Regions from separate parts of the Viscerimonas tarda genome, predicted to be linked through region 2. Evidence: riboswitches for the same ligand, from Rfam matches in the RefSeq annotation. Region 2 holds a riboswitch; the other holds the start of a gene.

Region 1 (7,070 bases), on a different contig from region 2:
TACCATCCTCAATCCCCTCAAAAGGGGGAAAGCTCCTCCCGCTGGGTGGGGGTGAAATGTCTTCCCAATCGTTAAATCGTGTGTGTACCACGGTTGTTCGTAGTTTTCGCGAATGTTTGCCGAAACATGATACCTTTCACCCACATAAATAAAACTGTAATTCAGATCCCAGGATTTGAAACCTCCATTCAAAACCAAAGAGCCACTGTGCCAGGGGATGTAAGAGATTTGTCCGCCATAACTAACCGAATCGGCAGGGTCGCTAAAATCCTGGGCTTTCTGGCAGGTATAATTCAAACCTATATTCCAGCGAATATCACGGATTTGCCCGCTTATTCGCCCCGAAACATCTATGCCGCGAATCTCCACGTAGCCGATGTTCATCATCATCCAACGGTACTGCCCGCTGCCTTTCGGAACGGCGATAATCTTGTCCTTCACTTCGTTGTAATAGGCATCGGCAGAGAATTGGATAGACGCGATTTGTAAGGACAAATTGTATTGAAATCCCCAGTTGTATTGCGTGGTGTATTCGGGACGCAGATAGATATTACCTATATCGGTGTAATACAAGTCGTTGAATGTTGGCATCCGGAAGATTCTTTTGTAGAATGCCCGCAAATTAAACCGATGATGTGTGAATGGTTGATACGACAGAAAAACAGCCGGTGTATATTCCTGCTTGTCGGGTGCGAAATTATTTTCATCCACAAACGTTCCCAACAAGCTCGCTTGCGCCTTCAATCGTTTCCACTCAAAAGCCGTAGCCAGCGCAACAAGCGCAGTATTCCGCCTGGGATAATTGGCGCCCAATGTGTTGAATTGATAATCGGCAGACAGATCAACATCCCAATCAGGTCGAATCGTATATTTATTGGCTACGGAGGCATAAATCTCCTGCTGACGAAATCGATTGTCAAGATACATCAACGTGGTATCGGGATTGAGGTAGCGCATCCAATCGCTGGCATACTTAAGATTGATTTGTGTTTGTAAAGCGGCCATAGAGTGCATCTCTACCGACCCTTGTACGAAGAAATTCCTGTCCCATTGCCGTTGCGAATTTTTCCACACATTGTTGACAATCGCCCCGGGTAATCCTTTCTCCGAATCGTAGAAGTAAGCTTTGGCGTGCCATTTGCCTTGTTCGAGAAAGCCATTCAAACCACCCTCCAAGCGCAGGGAACGAATATCGCCGTTTTGCCGGACAGCCGTTGTATCATTGGCAATACTTCCATCGGCATTGTGTTTTGTGTAGCGATAATTGTATTTGCCGGAAGAATAAATATATTCGGCATTAAGAGATATTGTCGCAGGGGCGCAATTAATCGCGTCCTTAGCTAATTTCTGCTCCCACAGCACGGAAGGATTCACGAGGTCGAAAGAGCCGGTGCGAAAACAGGTTTTAAGATTGGTATTTTTCCCATCTGTGAATCGGGGGCGGCGGGTGCGCAAGTAAATTGTTCCTGCCGAGCCAAAGTCTTTAGCCGGTTGAAATATTTCGCTCTTCTGACCATTGTAGAGCGAAATTTCTTCGATATTGTCCAAGGAGAATTTGCCCAGATCGATTTGCCCGTTTTGCGCGTTGCCCAACTGGATGCCATCGTAAAAAACACCCATGTGATTGGTTCCCATACTGCGAATATCCACTGTTTTCAGTCCGCCAATACCACCATAATCCTTGATTTGCACGCCGGAAAAATAGCGGACAGCATCGGCCACAGAAAAACTGTTAAGGGCTTCCAACTTTTCCCCCGACAAGGTTTGAGACGGTATAACTTCGCGGTAATGGTCGGCCACTACCACTACATCATTGAGGTGTTGAATACTGTCCAGCCTACTCTGAGCAAAAGAGAGAGCGCCCAACAGGAGCAATGTACCTGCGCAACATACACTGTTAAAAAACATAAAAAAGCCGTTTTAATTTGATAATTAAACAGCTATCGAAAACACGATTGGGATAAACTTACAGGAATACGGATTACAAAAATCGTCAACCTGCCTTGTTTGTCTCAAGCTTCATTCCTCGAAAGCTTTAAACTATACTTTTTGGCAGGTCTTCTGACTTACTCCATCTTTGAAACATCCTTCCCATTTCGTGCGAAACAGTGGTTTGAGTATTGCTCAAAGACTTTTGGCGGAGCTTACAGCAGCGGGTCTGTTCAGGATTTACACCTGATTCCCTTTTCAATACTTTTCCGAAGAAACGGAATTGCATCACCAAAATCGAGGCAAAGGTAAATAAAAAATGAAGACCGAAAAGTAAAAAGTGAAAAAATAACAAAGCGCCCGCACGAAAAACAAAGAATGTCGGGACGAGGAAACGAAAACGAGAAGAAATCGCTACCTTTGTGGTATGAGAAATAAAGAAGAATATAAATCGGAATTCAAAAAAGCATTGGTTGCTTTTACTGAAAATTTGAGGAAATATGTTTCAACTGAAAACGGCGATTGGTCTGTAAAAGGCTTTATTGACGTTTATAAAAATATTTACACTATTTCATCCGACACAAAAATTGTATCTAAAATTCTCGAAATCCATATTTTCCCTCAAATCATACAATTTGCCGAAACAATTGGGTATAATATTGTTTTGGCCGAACAACAAAACTATTACCCCGACCTCACATTCGTAAACAAGGAAGACGAAACCATAAAATTTGCCGTTGATTTGAAAACAACCTACCGTAAAAAGAACGGTATTGCGAGTTTCACACTAGGCAGTCATGGCGGTTACTTTAAAGAGCGAAACAAGAAAAAGAATATTCAACTTCCTTACAACCAATATCTTGGACATTATTGTCTGGGTATTATATACACAAGAACCGATATTGGCGATGAGATTTCACAAACCGAAATTTATCAGGCTGAAGAATTACAAGAAGGGCATGAGATACCCATCACGAAAACCGGCGAACGAGACATTACAACCGTAAAGAATCTGAAATCAATCACCTCTGTTATAAAAGACTTTGACTTTTTTGTTGCCGAAAAATGGAAAATAGCAAGCGACAAACAAGGTTCGGGGAATACCGCAAATATTGGTTGTTCACTCGGTTTGGAAGATTTGAGGAATGAAAATGGAATTTTCAGTCAACTAGGTAAAGCATGGTTTGACGAATATTGGATGAATTTTGGAACCGTTACTATGATTAAAGACGGAAAGTCCATAAGAATCACAAATCTGAAAGATTTTCTGGAATTTAAAGGAAGAAGCGAATTGTGGAATAAAATCGCAAGCAAAAAGTAGTAATATGAAAGTGATTATTCCACCGATAAAAAGTCAGGGCATTAAAACTAAGCTTGTGCCGTGGATTATGGATGTTGCCCCCAAAATGAGCGGACGATGGATAGAACCATTTTTGGGGACAGGTGTTGTTGCTTTCAATGCCGGATACAAAAAAGCCATATTAAACGATACCAATCCTCATATAATCAAATTTTATACAGCCGTTCAGGATAAGATTATTACAGCGCCTTTGATGAAGCAATATCTCGAACACGAAGGGAATTTACTTAGTGAAGCCGACAATAAAGGTTATGAACATTACCTGAAAGTGCGTTCACGGTTCAATAGTGGGGAATTTTCGTCATTCGATTTCATTTTTTTATCTCGTGCCGGATTCAACGGCATGATGCGGTTTGGGAGCAAGGGGAACTGGAATATTCCGTTTTGTAAAAAACCCGAACGGTTTGCACAAGCATATATAACGAAAATAACAAACCAACTTTCAGCCGTTTCGCAAATTATGCAACCCGAACCCGACTGGATTTTTCACAATAAATCGTTTGCGGAAATAATTCCGCTGGCAACCGAAAACGATATCATCTATTGCGACCCGCCTTATTATGGCCGGCACGTAGATTACTATAACGGCTGGACGGAACAGGATGAAGAACTTCTGTTTCATCTGCTGAGCGAAACAAAGGCGAAATTCATCCTTTCCACATGGCATCATAACGATTGGCGCGAAAATGAGATGATTGGTAAGTATTGGAACAGGTTCAACATTGTTACCAAAGATCATTTTTATCACAATGGCGGAAATATTGAGAACCGGAGAACGGTTGTAGAAGCTCTTGTCTGTAACTTCGATACAACAAATTTCGCCCTGCACAATCACGGAGTAAAAGAAAGAACGAAAACAAAGCAATTAGCATTAGAATGGCAATAAAGAATATGTCGAAAGAAAAAAATATAATAGTAAAAGGAGCGCGCGTCAATAACTTGAAGAATATTGACGTAGAGATTCCCCGCAACAAATTTGTAGTAATGACCGGTCTTTCGGGCTCGGGAAAATCGTCGTTGGCGTTCGATACGCTTTATGCCGAGGGGCAGCGCAGGTATGTGGAAAGCCTTTCGTCTTATGCCCGCCAGTTTTTGGGACGAATGAATAAACCCGAGGCCGATTATATAAAAGGGATTCCTCCGGCCATTGCTATTGAGCAAAAGGTCAGCTCACGCAATCCCCGTTCCACTGTGGGCACATCTACCGAAATATACGAATATCTGCGGCTGTTGTTTGCCCGGATAGGAAAAACGATTTCTCCCGTATCGGGAGAGGTGGTCAAGAAACATCAGGTGAACGATGCCGTCCTGAAAATGCTGTCGTATCCCGATGGCGCCCGTTTGGTCATCCTCACACGAGTAATACTGAGGGATAACCGCAACCTGAGCGAACAACTCGGCATTTTGCTGAAAGAGGGCTTCTCGCGGATTGAAGTCAAGGGCGAAATGAAACGCATAGACGAACTTCTGGAATCGGGAGAGAAATTGAAAGCCGATTCAATTCTTCTGGTTATCGACCGGTTGACGAGCGAAAACGAGCGCGTTGCCATCAGCCGCTTTTCAAACTCGGTAGAAACGGCTCTTTTTGAAGGAGAAGGAGAATGTACCATCCGCTTTTATACCGAAAAGGGCGTCAAAAGTTTTAATTTCTCCAGCAAATTTGAAGCCGACGGGATAAAATTTCAGGAGCCAACCGACCTGATGTTCAGTTTCAACAGCCCTGTTGGGGCCTGTCCCCGTTGCGAAGGCTTCGGGCGTGTTATCGGAATAGACGAGGACTTGGTTGTCCCCAACAAAAGTTTATCGGTGTATGAAGAAGCCGTTGTGTGCTGGAAAGGGGAGAAAATGAGCGAATGGAAAAACGAATTTATCCACGCCGCTTCCGTATTCGATTTTCCTGTCCACCGGCCTTATTTTGAGCTATCGGAAAAGGAAAAGGATTTGCTGTGGCACGGAGCGCCCGGAATACAGGGGATAGATGCCTTTTTTGCCATGCTGGAAGAAAACCAGTATAAAATACAATACCGTGTTATGCTGGCGCGATACAGGGGAAAAACGGCTTGCCCCGTATGCAAGGGAGCCCGTCTGAAGCCCGAAGCCTTGTATGTGAAAATTGGCGGGAAATCCGTTGCCGACTTGGTAGTGATGCCCGTAACCACCCTAAAAGAATTTTTCGACAACCTGCAGTTGGACGAGACCGACAGCGCCGTGGGCAAACGCTTATTGACAGAAATAAATAACCGCATCCGCTTCCTCATTAATGTAGGCCTTGGGTATTTAACCCTCAACCGCTTGTCGAACTCTTTATCGGGTGGCGAAAGCCAGCGGATTAACCTGGCGACATCACTCGGCAGCAGTCTGGTGGGTTCGTTGTATATCCTCGACGAGCCCAGTATCGGGCTTCACTCGCGCGATACCGGCCTGCTCATAAAGGTGTTGCGCGACTTACAGCAGATAGGAAATACTGTAGTGGTGGTTGAACACGATGAGGAAATTATCCGCGCTGCCGATTACATTATCGACATCGGCCCCGATGCCGGACGTTTGGGCGGGGAAATCATCTATCAGGGCAACCTGCAAGGATTGGAAAAAGGCACCGGCAGTTACACGGTTCGCTACCTGAATGGCGAGGAGACAATTGAAGTCCCCCCAGTCAGGCGCAAATGGAACAACTACATAGAAGTGCTGGGAGCAAGGCAAAACAACCTGAAAAACATTGACGTTAAGTTCCCGTTGAATGCGATGACTGTTGTAACAGGGGTCAGCGGTTCGGGCAAGTCGTCGTTGGTTAACGAAGTTTTTTACAATGCGCTTCAACGGCACAACAATGGCAGCAGCGAGCAAATTGTTCAGTTTAATGGGCTTTCGGGCGATCTCAACCTGATCAAGCATGTCGAACTGGTCGATCAGAATCCCATCGGACGTTCTTCCCGGTCGAATCCGGTAACTTATATCAAGGCCTACGACGAAATTCGCAAACTGTTCTCGGAGCAGACCTTAGCCAAGCAAATGCGCTTTTCGCCGGCTTTTTTCTCGTTCAATGTCGAGGGCGGACGTTGCGAAGAATGTAAAGGCGAAGGAACCATTACCGTAGAGATGCAATTTATGGCAGACATCATCATGGAGTGCGATGTGTGTAAGGGAAAACGCTTCAAGCAGGAAATCCTTGATGTGGAATACCGGGGGAAAAATATTCATGCCGTCCTTGATATGACCATCAACGAAGCCATTGAGTTTTTTGGTCAGGGGAAAGGAAACACCGAAAAGAAAATCGTAAAACGCCTGAACCCATTGCAGGATGTCGGGCTGGGCTATATCAAACTTGGGCAATCATCGTCCTCTCTTTCGGGCGGAGAGAGCCAACGGGTGAAACTGGCCTTCTATCTGGGAGAAGAAAAAACCGACCCTACCCTGTTCATCTTCGACGAACCAACAACAGGATTGCATTTCCACGACATCAAAACACTCCTGAAAGCATTCAATTCGCTGATAGACAGGGGACATACCATCGTGATTATCGAGCACAATATGGATGTAATCAAATGTGCCGACCATGTGATAGACATCGGCCCCGAAGGAGGAACAAAAGGAGGAAATATAGTAGCAACAGGCGCTCCCGAAGAGATTGTAAAGGTAAAAGAATCTTATACCGGTCGGTTTTTGAGGGAAAAGTTGGGTTAATGCAATGACAACAGAGTTTTAAATCTTCGCTGGCGCAGGCTTGTAGTGCTTGTTGCACAACTGCAGGTTAAGGCTGAAAGCCTTTAAGCGCTAGCATAGG
Region 2 (10,750 bases):
AAAAGCAACCGCCAAAGGCCTGTTAATCAAGCGGACGGTGTATGATGATGGAAGTGTAGAATACACAAAAAAGCCCCTCCAAACTCCAGCCCCCTAAATCCCCCGCAGGGGGACTTTTGAAGCCTCCCCTACGGGGAGGTTTGGAGGGGCTTCCCCCCTGCGGGGGGTGGGGGGGCTTTCCATATAAATATCCTGGCGTGCAAGCGCTAAGAGAAATCAGCCTAATTTAATTGGATATTAAAATATGGAATATGTCAAGGGATTGCCTGGGAAGGTGGTTCCTTGAGTTTGTTTAGCCCAGACAGCTGTAATGGCCTCCATCAAGCTCCGCCCGACACCCAAACTTCTGTAATCCTTCAATACAATCAAGTCGTGTATGTTAATCACCGGCCTCACCGTGAAGGTAGAAAAGTTCTCAAAAGCGACCAGCATTCCTGCATAAACACCGACTGTTTCGGCCAGCAGGACAATGATACGGATAAATGAATCCTACATATATGTAAGCTTTTTCGGGCATTTTTACAATTATGTAGAGAAAGGCTCAAATTTGCAGTAGCCCTTTGCTCCATTGCCAACAGTTTATCATAAATAGTTGCCGATAATGTAGAGTGGCACATTTGTCATCCACGATTCTTGCCTGAAATCGGACAGGGAAGTACGAATGGCTGTTTGCGGCTTGTATTTTTCACAAAAGAATTTGAAACTTTTGGCTTTGGTATTTTCTTCCGCCTTTACTTCTATGGGTATAATTTCGTTATCGTGTTGAATTACAAAATCAACTTCAGCGGAACTGTTTTCATTTGTCCAATAGCCGATATAATCCATTTTAGCTGCGCAAAGTTGTTGCATTACAAATTGTTCGGTCAATGCTCCCTTAAATTCGGTAAAAAGCGAATTGCCACTGATAATTGTTTTCAGGTCTAATCCTGATTTTGCCACAAGCAATCCTATATCATTAAAAAACAGCTTGAAAGCCGATAAATCCTGATATGCAATAAGCGGCATATTGGGTTTTGATATTCTGAAAGTTTTCAGTAAAATACCTGAATCAACCAACCATTGTATCGCCAACTCAAAATCTTTTGCTCTTGCACCTTCTTTCATTACGCCATAAACGAATTTTTTGTTTTCCTTATCCAATTGAGCCGGAATACTGTTCCAAACCATATTCAGTCGTGGAACAATTTCATAAGGGGCGTGTTTGGAAAAGTCATTTTCGTAAGTAGTAATAATATCTTCCTGTATTCCCCTAACATTACTCCAGTTACGATTGATAACAAAATCATTTACGACTTCCGGCATCCCGCCTGTATAAAAGTAGCAACGTAAATTATCCTTCAGTTTTTCGGTAAAAACAGGCAATATGTCCCACTGCTTTTTCTCTAAAATTCCAGCCAAACCTGTTTCATCAATTGCAAGCAGAAATTCGTAGAAATTTAGTGGGAACAGGTATAAGAAATTCACTTTGCCAACCGGAAACGAAACTTTGTTATGTAAATTCATACCAAGTAGCGAATCGGAAGCAACAAGGTAATATTCAGGCGCATCTTCACAAAAATATTTCAGCGCAGTAAGCCCTTTAGGTGCAGATTGAATTTCATCGAATATAATCAGCGTATTTTCAGGTTCAATTTTGGTGGAGAAAAAAGCCTCCAAAGTAGTAATTATACGTTTGGGATTAAGGTCTTGCAAAAACAAAGCTTGCAAACGTATTTCTTTCTCAAAATTGACATAAACCGTTTGTTGAAATTCGGTTTTCCCCAATTCCTTGATTAGCCAGGTTTTCCCAACCTGACGCGCACCTTGAACAATCAATGGTTTTCTTTGCTTATCTAATTTCCAATTTATCAGCTCTTTAATTCTTAATCTATACATTTTTATAAATATATAATTGTTATTGAATACACTTTTATCGACATAAAAGTGTTACGCTATTACACTTTTATCGACATAAAAGTGTTACAAATATACACTTTTCCCGACATAAAAACAAATAACCCGAGAAAATCTATAACATATCTCTATGCTGGGCTTACTGATCCGACCACGGATGTCTGACCTTAACCCAATGCGCTGCGTTGGGCTGGGTTATTAAAGGCTTTCAGCCTTAGCTTATTCGGACTTTTTTCATGCGTTTACCCTGGAGACGTGGCGCGCCACGTCTCTACATATTTAATTCTCAACTCTCAATTCTCAATTAAAATACTGTATCCTCTTCTGGTTAACAATGACGTAGATGATGACTGGGGCGCCGAATACCGGGGTGATGGCGTTCAGCGGAATTACACCGGCAAAGATGGGTAATACGCTAATCAGGTTGCACAGCAGGGCGATGCACGAACCTGTCAGAATGGTAACCGGCAATAATAGCTTGTGGTCGGAGGTGCCTAGCAGCAGGCGTGCGATGTGTGGAACGGCCAGGCCAATAAAAGAAATGGGGCCGCAATAGGCGGTAGTAATGGCTGTCAGCAATCCGGCACAAAACAGCAAGGCCAAGCGAATGGTTTTTACTTTCACCCCCAGATTGCTGGCATACCGTTCGCCCAACAGCAAGGCATTCAGGGGTTTTATCAACAAAACCGACATGATTAAGCCGATTGAAACAACGCTGCTGAAAAATGGAAGCTGGGCAACCGGTACGCCTGAAAAATCGCCCATCCCCCACAGCATGTACGAAAAAACATGCTCGCTGGTACTCCAATATTTCAGCAGCGAAATGAGGGATGAGGTGAGGTAACCGACCATAATGCCAATAATAAGCAGCATAATATTGTTTCGGACAACGGATGCAAAGCCCATTATAACAGCGAGTATGAGCGCCGCGCCCACAAAAGCGCCAACAACAACAAGCATGGATGACGACAGGTTGAAAGTAGATATTCCGCCAATGAATCCGCCGAAAAACAAGATGACCAGCGCAACGCCCAAGCTGGCTCCCGCGCTGATACCCAGAATACCGGCATCGGCCAGCGGATTTCGGAAGGCTGTTTGCAAAAGCAGGCCTGATACGGCAATTCCGCCACCGGCAAACAAGGCTGTAATGGCTTGCGGCAAACGCGATTCGAGGACAATATGCCCCCAGGCTTTTCGCTCGGGGGTGTTACCCATCAGAATATCGAGAATAACCTGCACGGGGATTTCTACTGCACCGAAAAAAAGATTCGTCATGAACAGCAGAATTATTCCCAGTACAAGGAAAACATATAGCTTGATATACCGCTTTTCGGATGGCATCCTATTCTTCCAGTTTTTTAAAATATCTCGGTTCATAACCGGGGAACAGGGCGGGATGAAAAACAGCGACCATATCCTGCAACACATATTCGGGATGAATCGGCAAATCTTCGTAATAGGGTACTTTGCCGGTGTTGCAACCATATACATTCCGGTTTCGGAAAGCGTCGAAATACGAATAGGGTTTAAATTCTTTTTCCAGACTTTTATAGGTCATATCGGGCCCCCGATTGTTGTATTTTATCAGCCAGAATTGGGTATCTTCGGCCTTGTCGAGAATGGCCTCGTACGAATACATCACCGAACCGGTAGCCTCGTCATCGGCCCACAGGTAGCAGGCTCCCGCATCTTTCAGCAGGTTGGCCATGTAACTTTTTCCCCCCGGAACATACCACATATTTCCATACTTCACATCGTTAAATACCGTTGGGCGACCGGTTGTTTGTTCCACCTGCGTTTTTATTTCGTTGTACCGGTGTTCGATGTCGGCAAATAACGAATCGGCCTGTTGCTCCTTGCCCAGGAAGGCCGAATAAAACTTAATCCATTCCGTGCGTCCCAAGGGGGTAGATTCCATGTAATCGGGCGTTTCGATGAGTGGAACTCCAGTTTTATCAATTGCTCCGTAAGCCATTCCCTGTATCGGCGATACCATAATTACTTCGGGGTCTATCATGATTATTTTTTCGATATTCGGACTGCTTGCCTGTCCCAAATCGGCAATCGAACCATCGGCAACTCCTTTTGCTATGTAATCCACATTAATGTATTGTGGTTCGCATACGCCTGATATAATGTTCAGGATGCCAAGCTCTTGCAACACAGCACAATGAACGGTAGAGAAGACGGCAATATTTTCCAAGGGCGTCCGTATCAACCGGCCTTCGGGCAATTCCGGCGGCAAGTCTTTATCTTTCTCCACCAGAATATATTTTTGCAAAATGCTGGTCGAATCCCAAGGATTATAGACCGTTACTTCTACATAACCGGCCTGTTTTTTTATATCGAATCCTTTTGCATACTTTATATCGCAGCGCTCCAAAGCAGTGGCGTCCGCCCTCTTCTCCCCGCCATTGCGACAGGAGTATAAAGACAGAAAGACTAATGCAAGAAGTAGAATTTTTATTTTCATGCGTTTTTTTACGATCTTATCTGGCTGACCGGATAACCGAGATTTCCTTGCCTTGTTTGTCCAAAACATATATCAAAGCCGAACCGGACATCGCTACATACACTTTCGACCCGTAAACAAGCAAATCCTGAGCAGTATCGCCCATGCCACGACCATTTTGTGTGGCATACACATCATATTCAACGGCATCGCTCTGAAAATTGAAGAATGCCAGATTAGCATCGTTACTATTGATATTTCCACTGTTCAGGATATACATTCCTTTTCCCGAAAGTTGAGAATAGGCGCCTATCGGATTCAAGCCTTTGGTATCGAATTTTTTGATGAGCTGTCCATCCTGATTAAAAATGTACATATCGCCATCTGTTACATAGTCCGATGAGCCGATATACACGTCTCCGTTTGACGGATTGACACTGATTGAATAGGGATTGCTCACTTCCGTGCCGTCGGTTACAAAACTGTCGGTTATCAGGCTTTCGGTTTTTGTATCATATACCAAAAATGTATTTATCGTATTCCAATTTTCATCATACTGCGAATCAATCAGATACAGTTTATCGTTATAAATAGTCATATACGAAGCGCTCAGCCCCAGTTTTTTCACTTCGCCGGTTGCAGCGTCTATTTTCTGAAGCGCGCTCTGCACATCGCCATAGTTACCATTCGAGATAACATATACATTTCCTTTGCTATCTACGGCCAGTTTATCGGGATTGAGCGCCACCTCAATGTCTTTTATTCTGGTGAACGATACAGGGTCAATAACCGAAACGGTTTTATCATAGCCCAATTCGTTATTAAAATCCAATCCACCCGAATTGGCCACATATAGCTTGTTATTCGCCACACGCACATATTCGGGACAGCGTCCGACTTTCACCTGAGCATCAACAGTTAACCTGGCCGTATCAATCCGGGCCAGATAGCCATCGAAATAGCTTACATACACTTTGCCATTGTATGCCGTAAGACTACGCGGTGATTGAGGAATACCCTGATTTGTATTTCCTGAGACATCATCGTCATTGCAGGACGAGAAAGAAACGGCAACAAACGCTGCTGTAAAAAATGCTAATAATAAATTTTTAGTCTTCATAATTATTTTAGTTGTTTAAGTTAGAAATTCAAATTGGCCGATAGCATGAACGAGCGGCGAGGCATGGGATAATAGTGAACAATCTGGTAGTTTTTATTCCAGATATTCAGCATATTAAATTGTATTTTTAGCGCCTTGTCGCCAAAACGAAATGCTTTGTTCAACGATACGGTATGGTCGGAATAAGCCGCCAGTTCATTCTCGGGTTTGTTCTGATTTTGCCAATATTGCATACCGGATATAACCGCCGTATAGGAAATATTCAAGCAGGGATTGTTACAATTCAGGGCAAACGAGCCGAAATGCCGCGGCGTATAGGGCAACTGGTGTTTATAGCTTTTGGGATTAGTCCGGTCTGTTACATCAATCACCTTCTGATAACCATACGTTCCCCATAATTGAAACGACACGTCTTTCGATACACTTGCCTCTATCTTCGCATTAACATCCAAACCGGTGATTTTCACCTTGCCATAATTACGCATAATAAATATCGGCCCGCTAAAGAAGGGCACAATCTTATTGTCCACCCTGTTACGGTATCCATCTGCCGAAACAGATACAAAGTCGAACACACGGGAAACAACGCCCGACCACGTAATACCTATATTGTATTGTGTAGTGTATTCGGGTTGGAGGTCGTAATTTCCCCAACGGCGGTAGTATAAATCGTCAAGAGTCGGTATTCGGAATATCTTTTTGTAAAATGCCCGCAAGCGCAAATCGGTTACGCTCAAAGGACGATAGGTAAACCCGGCAAAAGGCGTTATTTTATGCTTGTCTTCTGCCGACTTCCCCACCCTCGTTTTTTCGGTGATATAACTGGCCAGTAAACTGCCCGTCAACGTTAATTGAGCATTCTTGAATTGGATAGCCAGCAAGCTCTGCGAATTTAGCCGGCGAGGTTCGGACGAATCTATAAAGTTGTTTTTCAGCAGATTACAGGCGACATCTTCCGTCAAAGAGGCCGACAAATACTGAACAGGGTTGTATAATATTCCTGCCGAAGCATAGTATTCAAATTGTACGATACTGTCTGTACGGCTGTATTGCGCCTCCCTATATTTGTAGTAGGTGCGGCTAAATTTCAGATTCGCTTGTAGCGATAGTTTTCGGCTCAAGCTGTTTTTATAGTGTGCTTGTAGAAAGAAATCGCGATTTTGCAGGCGGTCGCGATGGTAGTCATTTTCGATGATGACGGCGCCCGGAATACCTTTTTCCGAATCGGCATAATTCAGTTTCAGTTTCAGTTGTCCCGCCTCGTTCATATTGCCGTACAAATTCAGCTCGGCGCGAAAGAGCTGTACATCCGAATTTATCCGTTTCCCCAACAGGCTTGTCTGCACATTCTGTATCTCGAACGGGTACTTGCCATCGGTACGTTCCCAATTCACATGTCCCAAAACCGAAAACTTGTTGTTGATTTTATGCGCATAATACAAGGACGGACTGAAATATCCGAAAGAACCGGCTTTTACCGAAGCGCCTCCCCTGTAGGGTCGATTGGCGAAATCGGGAGCGGCAGTTTCTATACTCACTACGCCTGCCGAAGCAAACACGCGCGCTGTCTGAAATATATTGTCGGGTTGCCCGATGCTGAGCGTTATTTCCGAAATGTTATCCAGCGAAAAGCGTCCGATGTCGATGATGCCCGATTGCGCATTGCCGAATGTCATTCCATCGTAGCTCACTGCTGTATGTTGTGCGCCCATTCCGCGCAACGAAACGGTTTTCATGCCGCCTATGCCGCCATAATCTTTTACCACCACGCCCGAAAACCGCCGCACAGCATCGGAGACCGATTGTATGCCCATGCTGTAAATAGCCTCGTTGTTGATTGCTTGCACCGGAGTTACGGCTTTTGTTGCAGCCGTTTTCACAGTAGCCCTTACTTCCACGGCCTGAATAGATTGCACAGGAATAGAATCGGACTGTGCATACAATCCGGTCGCTATCCAAACAAGCGCCATAAAAATCAACAATTTCTGCATTCCGTTAAACAATTTCGTCATAAAACCAAATTATTCCGGCTGCCACGGGGGAACAGAGAATCAGAAACGCATTCTTACAACTAGTTCAAAAAAAATGGACGAAAATTGTTATAAAAAACCGCTCTTTAGCCTTTTCCTCGAAAGCCATCAGAATAATATTCGCCTTGCAGGTCTTCTGACTTACTCTCATTTTGCACGCCTTCCCAAGGAATTGAGAATTGAGAGTTGAGAGTTGAGAATTTTCATTCTCTGTATCTCGGTCTCCATTCTCCACTATCCTCAGTGGATTTGAGTATTGTGCAACAATGTTTTTAATTCTGAATTCTCAATTCTGAATTAAAGTAGAGCTTACAGCAGCGGGTCTGTTCAGGATTTACACCTGATTCCCTTTTAATCCCGGGATAGAATTATCCATCGGAACAAAGCGCTGCAAAGGTAGGTAAAAAATTAATAATTTCAATGGAATGACGGGAATAATTAGGGCAAATGCATGAAAAATTTTACTGCTTATGCCTTTCGGTAAAGTTGCTGATATGAGTAGGAGATTCCGACCAAAAGGAGGAATCTCATTCGTAACAGTAGTACTAAAATTTTTCATGTATTTGCCCTGCGGAAATAATATGAATAATGTAGGGTCGTGGCATGCCGCGACCATTTTCTTGCTGGCGCGGACATAAAAACACACAGAGACGCCCAAATTGGGCGTCTCCACATTTTTATTGTTTAGACTAATAGTCTGTTTTTCAGAACGAAAAATCTACGCCTGCTCCAAATACTTTATTAGTGCGCGAGAATACGTCTTTTGTAGTTCCTCCACCGGGTTCTTTGGTATAATCGGAATAGTTTGTCCAGAAATAGCCCAGGTTAATTCTGACTGTTGGCGAAACATTGGCTGCTCCGCCAAGACCGATAGAATACGAATCGCAGGAGAAACTCAAATCCCGCTGGTAAGCGTCGCCAACACCGTATTTGGTGATTTGCCCCCCTGCACTGACAAGGAACAACTTGTTTATCTGGTATTCAACACCGGCCAGGTATTCGTTGGTCGAACCGGCGTCTTTTTGCTTGTCTCCGGCCATTTTAGCATCCGAATCGAAGAAATGGTGATAACCTACGCTGGCTGTTAGTTGCGGAAGGATTTTGTAGGATGCGCCGACAGATAAATAAGCCGGAATATCGTGCGGTGTGTTTACACCATCGGTAAACATGCCGGTATCATCCCGTTTTGTTTTATTTTCGACATTGAGCGCAGTTTTAAACTCATATTTTACCCCGATATTCAATTTGTCCTGATAGTTGAAGTTAAAACCTATTATCGGAGCAACACCCCAGCCCGATTGGGTGCAATCGAGGTATTTATCGGCTACGGCTTCTGCATTATTCCGGTAAGCGCCCGACATAGTAATATAACTGCCTCTAACAGCGTCCACCGACAGGTTGTTGTACACGGACGGGTCAAGACCTAAGCCTGCGCCCAATTGATTGGCTGTAGCTTGAGGCAACATACCCGCTGCCACCAACTGTCCGAGCGTATAACTTCCTGCACCTGCTGCAATAAGCGGATCTAACTGACCTGCCGTTCCCTGAGCCAAATCAGCTGCACCATTAAAAAAATCGGTTGCCAGCATCGAGTTTCCGGTAGGATTGAGAAGCGGATGTGTTGGATTCACCCGTACATCTTTCAAATGACCTTTATAACCATTGTTCACAATATTCAGGCGAAAACCTGCATAAGCCGAAAATAGTTCGTTTATCTTGTAGGTTCCGCCCAATTGTGCGCCAAATATAATAGAAGAACCTTCCATATATTGGTTTACCGAATATTGGCTGGTTGGTATGCCATTTGCGTTTAAGCCCGCAGGCACAGCTCTTATCTGTGCATCAAACGAAGGTAAACCCCTGTCGAATGTAGCTTTACCGCCACCACCTGCAATAGCAAAACTTCCCGAAATCGCCCAGTCGCCCACGCGATAAACTCCCATGGCGCTCGGTATAACCGGCACAGATGCCTTACCTTCAAATTCTTTGGTCTCACTCAGGCCGGAAGCTTGAAAAGGTGCAAAAGTGGAGTTAATGGTACGGGTTTGAAATGCGCTTTGATTAGTTATCGAAAAATGGAATCCGTCTCCCAGCTTTACCAAAGCTGCCGGATTGGTATAAACGGCATCAATTTCGGTTGATGCGTCTCTAGCCGGATTACGCAAAAAATGTACACTTTGATTGGTGTTTGTCAACAGACCGCCGGCAAAAGCCAGAGAAGCATTCAACGCGGCAACAATTACCGCCAGTTTTCTTTTTTTCATTTATTAAAAAGTTTTAGAATTCGCCTACAAAGATATTAATAATATGCAATTTGCCAATATGCCAATATCTTAAAAATGAAAATCAAAGAATTAATTTGCAAACCCATTAAACCTTTTAGTTTTATGCCAGTCAAAGGAAGTAGAACATTAAAAAATAAGGTTACAAAGATATTTTAGGTTCAGGTATTTATTAATAGGTTGTTTTTTAAGGGTAGAGCCGGGATTTTCGGTTCTACTCTTTTCGTTTTAACCACGTAATACTCCCTTGTTAATAATTTCAACTCAACTCTTTTATAAAATAAATCATTATCTTTGTAAAATAGTTCAAGAAAAGTTATAAATAAATGAGAATTGAAGAATTCACAAAAAAATTCAAAGAAATCAAAGATCTAGGATTTGTGCCAACCCTGCGAAATGGTTCAACGGGAATTGGTTACACGCTCGAAACAATGTTAGGTATCAAGGAAAATAATGATGCCCACCCCGATATTGAAGGAGCAGAATTAAAAGCTCACCGAACAAAGGAAAATACTTTGATTACCTTGTTTACATTCAACAATAAAGCGTGGAAAATGCCACCTTTAGAGGCCGTAAAGAAATATGGGAGCCTTGATAAAGAGGGCCGACAGGGTTTATATTATACTATGTCATTAAAGCCCAATAGTGCAGGACTTTTTCTTGATGTACAAAAAACGGAAATCTCAGTTAGGCATATTTCAGGCGAAATTGTTGCCACTTGGCAATTGCACGATTTAGCCGAAAGATTTGTACAAAAAATACCTGCTTTGCTTTTTGTTTCTGCATTTACAGAAGAAAGAGATGGTATGGAATATTTTCATTTCTCAAGAGCACAACTAATGAAAGGCACTTCGCCAGAATTATTAGCTGACCAATTCAAAGCAGAAAATATTTTGGTAGATTTGAGATTACATGACAAAGGCTCAATGGCACGAAATCATGGCACAGGATTCAGAGCATATGAAGATAAACT

Evidence for each region. Region 2 has a riboswitch for cobalamin ahead of ACYPWY_RS13125 (TonB-dependent receptor plug domain-containing protein). Riboswitches for the same ligand answer to the same signal wherever they lie in the genome.
Region 1: linked by a shared signal. The riboswitch ahead of ACYPWY_RS00935 (TonB-dependent receptor plug domain-containing protein) and the one ahead of ACYPWY_RS13125 (TonB-dependent receptor plug domain-containing protein) in region 2 are both predicted to bind cobalamin.

The regions. Positions count from the first base shown of each region.
Region 1 is NZ_BAAHWV010000002.1:703-7,772, reverse strand. Features, by position in the region: gene ACYPWY_RS00935 (TonB-dependent receptor plug domain-containing protein) at 1-1,908, opposite strand, end outside; cobalamin riboswitch at 2,035-2,240, opposite strand; gene ACYPWY_RS00930 (type II restriction endonuclease) at 2,357-3,250, shown strand; gene ACYPWY_RS00925 (DNA adenine methylase) at 3,255-4,175, shown strand; gene uvrA (excinuclease ABC subunit UvrA) at 4,181-6,970, shown strand.
Region 2 is NZ_BAAHWV010000037.1:9,509-20,258, reverse strand. Features, by position in the region: gene ACYPWY_RS13155 (hypothetical protein) at 1-97, shown strand, start outside; gene ACYPWY_RS13150 (GNAT family N-acetyltransferase) at 238-462, opposite strand; gene ACYPWY_RS13145 (ATP-binding protein) at 583-1,875, opposite strand; gene ACYPWY_RS13140 (iron chelate uptake ABC transporter family permease subunit) at 2,194-3,234, opposite strand; gene ACYPWY_RS13135 (ABC transporter substrate-binding protein) at 3,236-4,366, opposite strand; gene ACYPWY_RS13130 (DUF5074 domain-containing protein) at 4,383-5,465, opposite strand; gene ACYPWY_RS13125 (TonB-dependent receptor plug domain-containing protein) at 5,486-7,477, opposite strand; cobalamin riboswitch at 7,605-7,896, opposite strand; gene ACYPWY_RS13120 (aromatic hydrocarbon degradation protein) at 8,200-9,759, opposite strand; gene ACYPWY_RS13115 (MvaI/BcnI family restriction endonuclease) at 10,104-10,750, shown strand, end outside.